2 regions of the Arthrobacter sp. DualSoilB13 genome follow, and region 1 is predicted to be linked to the other one. Evidence: riboswitches for the same ligand, from Rfam matches in the RefSeq annotation. Region 1 holds a riboswitch; the other holds the start of a gene.
What was found. A riboswitch is a leader RNA that binds a small molecule or an ion and turns the genes downstream of it on or off. The one in region 1 is predicted to bind glycine.
Positions count from the first base shown of each region.

Region 2: linked by a shared signal. The riboswitch ahead of gcvP (aminomethyl-transferring glycine dehydrogenase) and the one ahead of gcvP (aminomethyl-transferring glycine dehydrogenase) in region 1 are both predicted to bind glycine.

Region 1 covers NZ_AP035865.1:945,195-949,485, forward strand. Annotated here, with positions in the region: gene ACZ5J0_RS04550 (MFS transporter) at 87-1,637, opposite strand; gene ACZ5J0_RS04555 (TetR/AcrR family transcriptional regulator) at 1,711-2,250, shown strand; glycine riboswitch at 2,344-2,441, shown strand; gene gcvP (aminomethyl-transferring glycine dehydrogenase) at 2,622-4,291, shown strand, end outside.
Region 2 covers NZ_AP035865.1:4,111,599-4,115,889, forward strand. Annotated here, with positions in the region: gene gcvP (aminomethyl-transferring glycine dehydrogenase) at 1-2,049, opposite strand, end outside; glycine riboswitch at 2,199-2,297, opposite strand; gene ACZ5J0_RS18990 (PucR family transcriptional regulator) at 2,373-3,902, opposite strand; gene ACZ5J0_RS18995 (MFS transporter) at 4,066-4,291, shown strand, end outside.

The sequences.
Region 1 (4,291 bases):
TACGGAACCATGCAGAGCGGGCCTCACAACGGCATTACTGCGCCTTTGGCGCTCTGCCTATTACTGCGCCTTCGGCGCTCTGCCTATTACTGCGCCTTCGGCACACGCCGGAGCACGACGGCGGCGAGCACTGCCGCGCCAGCCATCAGTACCAGCCCAATCGCCGCAGTGATGTGGACGCCGGACTCGAAAGCTGTCCGGGCGGCATGTGTCAACGCCTCCGACAATGGAGCCGGAAGAGCGCCCGCCGCATCAACAGCACCGGCGAGGGTTTCACCGGAATTCCCGGCGGCCTGCTCGGAGATGCCGTCCGGCATGATCAGGTTGTGCTGGTAGGACGCCGTGAGGATGGAGCCAAGTACTGCCGTTCCCAGGAGCGACCCCAGCTCGTAGCCGGTCTCGGAGATGGCCGAGGCGGCGCCGGATTTGTCGGCCGGCACCGATGCCAGGATGAGGTCATTTGAGATCGTCTCCGCCGCGCCAACCCCCACGGCCAACACGGTGAGCGCCGACAACAGGAACACGGGGCCGCTGCCGTGATCGCCCACTACGACGATCAGATAACCCACAGCGCTGAGCGTCAGGCCTGCGGCCACAACGAACCCTGGCCGCACGCGCTTGACCAATGGCACCACCAGTAGTCCGGCGATGACCGTGGCCAGGAGGGCGGGAATCATGGCGATACCGGCCTCCATGGGGGACTGGCCCTCAACGAGTTGCAAGTGCTGTGCGAAGAAGTAGATGAAACCCGTCATAGAGAACAGGGACAGCACGTTCGCCACGATGGCCGTGCTGAACACCTTGTTCTTGAACAAGGCAACATCCAACATGGGGTTCTCGATCCGCTGCTGGCGACGCACGAACAGGATGCCCATCACCACGCCAAAGCCCATGAAGGCTGCTGCGGAGGCTCCGAAACCATGAACCGCGAATTCCTTGATCCCGTATACGAACGGCGCCATGGTGACGACGGACAGAACGATACTGCGCACATCCACACGTCCCGGGTTGGAGTCCTTGGACTCCGGAATCAGGACCCGGCCGAAAGCCAGCAGGGGGAGGAGTAGGAATGCTGCAACCAGGAAGACGGCGCCCCACCAGAAGTGCTCCACCAGCCAGCCGCCAAAGATCGGGCCAAGGGCGGCGCCACCGGAGAACCCGGCTGCCCAGACAGCGATCGCCAAGCGGCGACGGTTGGGGTCGGTGAAGATGTTCCGGATCAAGGACAACGTGGACGGCATCAACATGGCGCCGAATACACCAAGACCGGCGCGCCCGGCGATCAACCATTCAGCGGACGGCGCGAATGCTGTAGCAGCCGACACCGCCGCGAAGCCCGTACTGCCGATCAGCAGCAGCCGCCGTCGTCCGATCCTGTCGCCCAAATTGCCCATGGAGACGAGCAGCGCTGCGAGGACCAGTGGGTACGCATCAACAATCCACAGCAACTGCACGCCTCCGACATTCAGGGAGCGGGCAATCTCCGGCAAGGCAAAGGTGAGCGCGGTGTTGTCGACGGCCACCAGCAGCACCGGAAACATCAGGAGTGCCAAGGCCGTCCAGTCGCGCCACGGTGCCGCTTGGCCCTCGACGGGGTGAGCGGAACGGGGTGCTTGGGTTGAGGACGGCGAGAACATGGATTCAACTATACCGTCCAGACGGTATAGTTTCAACTATAGCCCCCATGAACCTTTAGGGAATGATGGATACATGCCACGAAAACCAATTGCCCGGGACGCCGTCCTGGATGCCTTTGAAGCCCTCCTCATTGAAGTAGGGGAGCGGGCTGCCACACTCGACGCCGTCGCCAAGCGGGCAGGCGTGTCCAAAGGCGGACTGCTCTACCACTTCCCCAACAAGGAAGCGCTGATTACGGCCCTTTTGAAGCGCCTGGACCTGCTGGCCGATGAAGATACTGAACTCATGAAAGCGGCGCCGGATGGTTCAGCGGCATACTTCATCAGGTCCTCTCTCTGGGCAGATACGCCCATGGACCGGGCATTCGTCGCCGCTACCAGGCTGGCTGAGGTGGCTCACGAGGAAACCCGCCGCAGGTTTGCCGCAATTCAGCAGCGGTGGCTTGACGTGCTGGCAGATGACGTCGGACCAGAGGTTGCCAAGGCTGTGAGCTATATGGGCGACGGACTCTATTTCAACGCGATCTTTGAAGGTGGCCAGGACGGCGGCAACGCCGGGCGGGAGGCCGACGTCGAAATCCTTCTGGGAGTCCTTGAACGCCTGCGGAAGTAGCAGCCCATCCATTTGCTGCTGAGGCCCGAGCGTAGGACAATTAACTCTTGTGGCGTGCCCTACATGGCGCCCATACACAACTGAACATGCCTTTGATCTGCGGCGGGAGAGTCCTGCAGGCAAGTGATGCAGGCGCCGTAGGAGCAAACCCTCCCCAGGAATCTCTCAGGCCCAAGCACCGCCGCGGCGAGGCAACTCTGGAAAGCAGCAGGTACTCAGCCCACCCACGGGCAAACGGGTACTGTGCTCACCGACGGTGCAAGCGATGGTTGTTCACGCAACGCGCGGAAACTCTCAGGTCCAATACAGAGCGGGGAGGAACCCAGCCGCTGTGGCGTACCCAAACGCCGCCCAAGTAATGGAGTTCCTTCGTGACGGTTAGTTCTGCCTCCACCACCTTCGTCGATCGGCATATCGGCGCCCGCCGCCAGGCCGACATTGAGACCATGCTCAAGTCCATCGGCTATGACACCGTCGATTCGCTGGTCGACACCGCCGTCCCGAACGATATCCGTCAGGATGTTGCCCTCACCCTTCAGAACGCACTGAGTGAAGTTGAAGTTTTGGCTGAGCTGCGCAAGCTCGCCTCCAAGAACAAGACTGCCGTGCAGATGATCGGACAGGGCTACTACGACACCGTGACGCCGCCGGTGATCCGCCGCAACATCCTGGAATCGCCCGCTTGGTACACCGCCTACACCCCTTACCAGCCGGAAATTTCGCAGGGCCGCCTCGAAGCGCTCCTCAACTTCCAGACCATGGTCCAGGACCTTGTTGGCCTGCCGATTGCCAATGCGTCCCTTCTGGATGAAGCAACCGCTGTTGCCGAGGCCGTGCTGATGATGCGCCGTGCCAACAAGAACAAGGCCGCGCAGGATGGCAAGACCGTCCTGGACGCCGACTGCCTGCCGCAGACCATCGCGATCGTGAAGGGCCGCGCGGAAGCGCTTGGCTTTGAGGTTGAGGTTGCTGACCTCTCGCTTGGTCTCCCGGAAGGCACCATTAACGGTGTTGTCCTGCAGCAGCCCGGCGTCTCCGGCCGCGTCTTTGACCACTCCGAGGTCATCGCCGCAGCCAAGGAACGCGGCGCACTGGTCACCGTGGCTGCAGATCTTCTGTCCCTGACGCTCATCACCCCTCCCGGTGAGCAGGGCGCCGACATCGCCGTTGGTTCCGCGCAGCGACTGGGCGTTCCGCTGTTCTTCGGCGGCCCGCATGCTGCGTACATGGCCGTCCAGAAGGGGCTGGAGCGTTCCATGCCCGGCCGTCTGGTGGGCGTTTCCAAGGACGACGCCGGTGTCCCCGCCTACCGCTTGGCGCTGCAGACCCGAGAGCAGCACATCCGCCGCGAGAAGGCCACCTCCAACATCTGTACTGCGCAGGCGCTCCTGGCCATCGTCGCGTCGATGTACGCCGTTTACCACGGCCCTGAAGGCCTGAAAGCGATCGCGGAGACCGCGCACGGTCACGCCCGTACCCTTGCAGCGTCCCTGAAGGCGGCCGGCGTCGAGGTCCTCCACGGTTCCTTCTTCGACACCATCACCGTCCGCGTCCCCGGTAAGGCTGCGGAGATCGTGGCCGCCGCTGAGGCCAAGGGCATCAACCTCCGCGGCGTTGACGCCGATGCTGTTGGCATCTCTGTAGACGAGACCACTACATCTGAGATTGTCGGCGGTCTCCTTGAAGTCTTTGGTGCTTCGGTAACCGAAACCGCTGAAGGCTTCGCCCTGGAATCCTCCGTGGAGCGCACCAGCGATTTCATGCAGCACCCGGTGTTTAACACGCACCGCTCCGAAACCCAGCTACTGCGCTACATCCGCAAGCTCTCTGACCGCGACCTCGCGCTGGACCGCACCATGATTCCGCTGGGCTCCTGCACCATGAAGCTCAACGCCACGGCAGAGATGGAAGCCATCTCCTGGCCGGAATTCGCCTCGATCCACCCGTTCGCTCCGGATTCGCAGACCGAGGGTTGGCGTGATCTCATCACCGACCTCGAAGCGCAGCTGACTGAGATCACCGGCTACGACCAGGTGTCCAT
Region 2 (4,291 bases), 1.2 Mb from region 1:
CTGCGCCAAGCCAACCAGCGCGTTCAAGTTGGCGCCGTCAACGTACACCTGGCCACCCGCTGCGTGGACCGCGTCGCAGACCTCGCGGACGTCGGCGTCGTACACACCGTGCGTGGACGGGTACGTGATCATGATGCAGGACAGGACGTCCTTGTTCGCTTCGATCTTGGCGGCCAGGTCCGCGTGATCAATGGTGCCGTCAGCAGCCGTGGCCACCACAACAACCTTCATGCCGGCCAGCACCGCGGAGGCAGCGTTGGTGCCGTGAGCCGAGGCCGGGATGAGGCAGACATTGCGCTGCTGGTCTCCACGGGACAGGTGGTAGCCGCGGATCGCCAGCAGGCCCGCGAGCTCGCCCTGGGAACCGGCGTTCGGCTGGATAGAAACTTGGTCGTAGCCCGTGATCTCGGTGAGGTCGGCCTCGAGGTCTTCGATCAGTTCGCGCCAACCCGCTGTCTGGTGGTCCGGAGCGAACGGGTGGATTGACGCGAACTCCGGCCAGGAGATGGCTTCCATTTCCGCGGTGGCGTTCAGCTTCATGGTGCACGATCCCAAGGGGATCATGGTTCGGTCCAGCGCGAGGTCCCGATCGGACAGCTTGCGGATATAGCGCAACAGCTGCGTCTCGGAACGGTGCGTGTTGAACACCGGGTGCTGCAGGAAATCAGAGGTGCGGACTACGTCTGCGGGCAGTTCGAACCCTACTGCGTCCCCTACCGGGCCGGCACCAAAGGCGACGGCCACCGCGGACAGGACCTCCGGCGTCGTGGTTTCATCCACCGAAACCCCCACGGTGTCTGCGTCGATGAGCCGCAGGTTGATGCCGCGGGCTTCGGCAGCAGCGATGACCTTGTCCGCCTTGCCGGGGACGCGGACCGTGAGGGTGTCGAAGAAGGAATCGGCGACGAGTTCACGGCCGGCCTTCTGCAGAGTGGTAGCCAAAACCCGGGCATGGCCGTGGACGGTTTCAGCGATCGCCTTCAGGCCTTCGGGGCCGTGGTACACCGCGTACATCGACGCAACGATGGCGAGCAAAGCCTGCGCGGTACAGATGTTGGACGTCGCCTTCTCGCGGCGGATGTGCTGCTCGCGGGTTTGCAGCGCCAGGCGGTAGGCGGGCACTCCTGCGTTGTCCTTGGAAACGCCCACGATGCGGCCGGGAAGCGTGCGCTCCATGCCTTCGCGGACGGCCATGTAGGCAGCGTGCGGGCCGCCGAAGAACAGCGGAACTCCGAAGCGCTGGGCGGTTCCGACGGCGACGTCCGCGCCCTGCTCGCCCGGGGGCGTGATGAGGGTGAGCGCCAGCAGGTCGGCGGCGACGGTGACCAGTGCTCCGCGTTCCTTGGCGTCGGCGATCACCGCAGTGTGATCGAACACCCGGCCCGAAACGCCCGGCTGCTGGAGCACGATGCCGTTGATGTCGCCTTCCGGGAGACCTGCCGACAGGTCAGCGATCTCCACCTCGAAGCCCAGCGCCTCGGCACGGCCCTTCACGATGGCGATGGTCTGCGGGAGAAGGTCAGCGTCCAGGACGGTCTTGCCGTCCTTTGCCGTCTTGTTCTTGTTGGCGCGGCGCATCAGCAGCACAGCTTCAGCAACAGCAGTTGCTTCGTCCAGCAGGGAAGCATTCGCCACCGGCAGTCCGGTGAGGTCCTGGACCATGGTCTGGAAGTTGAGGAGCGCTTCAAGGCGACCCTGGGAAATTTCCGGCTGGTACGGGGTGTAGGCCGTGTACCAAGCGGGAGCTTCGAGGATGTTGCGGCGGATAACCGGGGGCGTGACGGTGTCGTAGTAGCCCTGGCCGATCATCTGCACGGCGGTCTTGTTCTTCGAAGCCAGCTTGCGCAACTCTGTGAGGACCTGCACCTCGGTGAGGGCATCGTTCAGCTTCAGCGCTGTGTCCTGGCGGATGGAATCGGGGACCGCGACGTCCACCAAGCCGTCGACAGAGTCGTAGCCGATGGCCTTGAGCATGGTGTCAACGTCGGCCTGGCGCCTGGCGCCGATATGCCGGTCCGCGAAGGCGGTGGGGGTTGATTTAACAGTCAAGAGGAACTCCATGATTCAGGCGCCCACTGAGCGCCACGATGATGTGGGGTTCCTCCCCGCTCTGTATTGGACCTGAGAGATTCCGCAGGGATGGTCTCCTGCTTGCACCGTCGGTGAGCCCGGTTGCCCGGACTGCTTTCCAGAGTTGCCTAACCGCGGCGGTACATGGGCCTGAGAGATTCCTGGGGAGGATTTGCTCCTACGGCGCCTGACTGGATGTACCGGCAGGACTCTCCCGCCGCAGATCAAAAGCGTTGCGCCACCATGAGTGACACGCTTCACACCATAGCGGGTAGTTTCGAAAAAGCGCAAGCAAGGTGCGGCTACTGGTGCATGGTCTCGTGAATCTGCAACGCGAACCAGAGTTGCGCCACCGTGGAGGTCTCACCCATGTCCAGCCCCGTCAGCTCACCGATTTTTCGTATGCGGTAGATGATTGTTTGCCGGTGCGCGAACAGGGCGGCAGCCGTCTTTTGCCAGGAACGCTGCGAGTTCAGATAGGTCCGCAAGGTGACGATGAGATCGCCGTCCTGGCTCTGCTCGTAGTCAAAAATTGGGCCCAGCAGTCGCCGGACCAGCGCCGTTCCTTCCTCAAAACCCGTCATGCCCAACCACGATGGTCCCTGCGCATAGTGGGCGACGTCCAGCTTGTTGGCCTTGGCCGAGCCGAGAGCCCAAAGGGACTCCTGAAGAGCCCGTTGCAGCCCCGCAACGGCGGCCGGGGCACTGATGCCGATGACGGTTTCCGCGCCGGCGCAGTGCGCCAGGACGTCGTCGTCCACATCAGCTGGGACCACCACATGCAGCCTGTTGTTCCGCTTCAAGGACGCTGACGCAACTCCGTGCCGCCACAGTTCGATGTGCACGCCAGCCAGCCCACCGCCGTCGTCCGCTTGCTTGACAGCGTCCAATTCCCTGGCAGCGTCCGCCGACATGGAGGCGAGCACGAAATCCCGGGCCGGCACCTCAAAAGCCGTCAGCCGGCTCTCCATCTCGGCCACTCCGAGGCGTCCCTCCATGGCCTGCATCAGGAACTCGCCGGCCAGCCGGTGGCGGCCTTCCAACGACAGGACGATGCGCGAAAGCTGCAGTCCCAGCACGGTCGCGGCATGGAGAAGTACGACGGCGTCCGGGTGCGGTTCGCTGTTGGGCAGCACCACCAGAAGCGCGTTTGCATGGGTGGGAATGTCCATGGTCAGCACGTGCCTGCCGCGGATCCGGTGCCACTGGAAGTTCTTGCCGGCCACAGAGACCCGGCCGGGAAGCGGGGCCCATTCGTCGGCCAGGAAGTCCGGGAGCCGCTGACCTTCGGGATGCCACGGATGCAGGCAGCGGCGGTCCACCACGAACAGCTCTGCGTCGAGCTCCGTGGCAAGCCGCTGGACAAGGCTCTGCCAATGATCCTCGGATGCCCCGACAGTCCGGAGTAGATCGTAGACCCGCGCTGTCTGCCGGAGTCGTCGGGATTCTTCCACCAACGACGCCTCAGCAACCGAGCGGGCGATCGCGATGAACGGCAAGGGATACGGGATGTTGAGCAGGGGCAACGGCAGCCTGTCGCAAGCGGCCAGGAATTCCGCGGTCAGGGGCGGCGCGTGCATCTTCTCGCCGATGGCCAAGGCGCTGGCGCCGGAGTCCATCAAGGCTTCGGCGAGCGCCACTTGCCCGTCAGCGTCAGCTGGAATCGAGAGGCCATTGGTCATCATGAGCTCGCCGCCTGTGACCCATTCCCAGAGCCGTGGCAGGTCCGAGGTGTGGGCCCACGTGATGCGGTTGTCGGCGCCGCCAGATCCGGCCAGGAGCGTGAGGCCAAGCTGCGGCTCGGCGACGAGTTCGGCGACGGTGATTGCCATGGGTGGACTCCTGTTCTGTACGTTGATGGGGCGCTTTAGACAAAGGTATAAGAGACTTCATCATTTGTATTCAAAGTGCAGATAGCCGGAGTGACGCGGGTCACCAAGAATTGAAGTACTTACTCCCCCCGCTCCCCAAGAGCACTCACGAGAGAGGGTTGCAATGAGCGCAACAAGCAACCTCATTGACGATGCCCCACTGACCACGTTTCACAAGAAGCTGACGTTCTTCGCCTCCGGCGGACCGTTCATTGATGGGTATGCCCTATCCATCATCGGCATCGCCCTGATCACCATGACGCCGGGGCTGCAGCTCAGCACGGCTGAAATCGGTTTGATCGGCGCGGCCAGCTTGGTGGGCATTTTCTTCGGCGGTGCCGTCTTTGGGT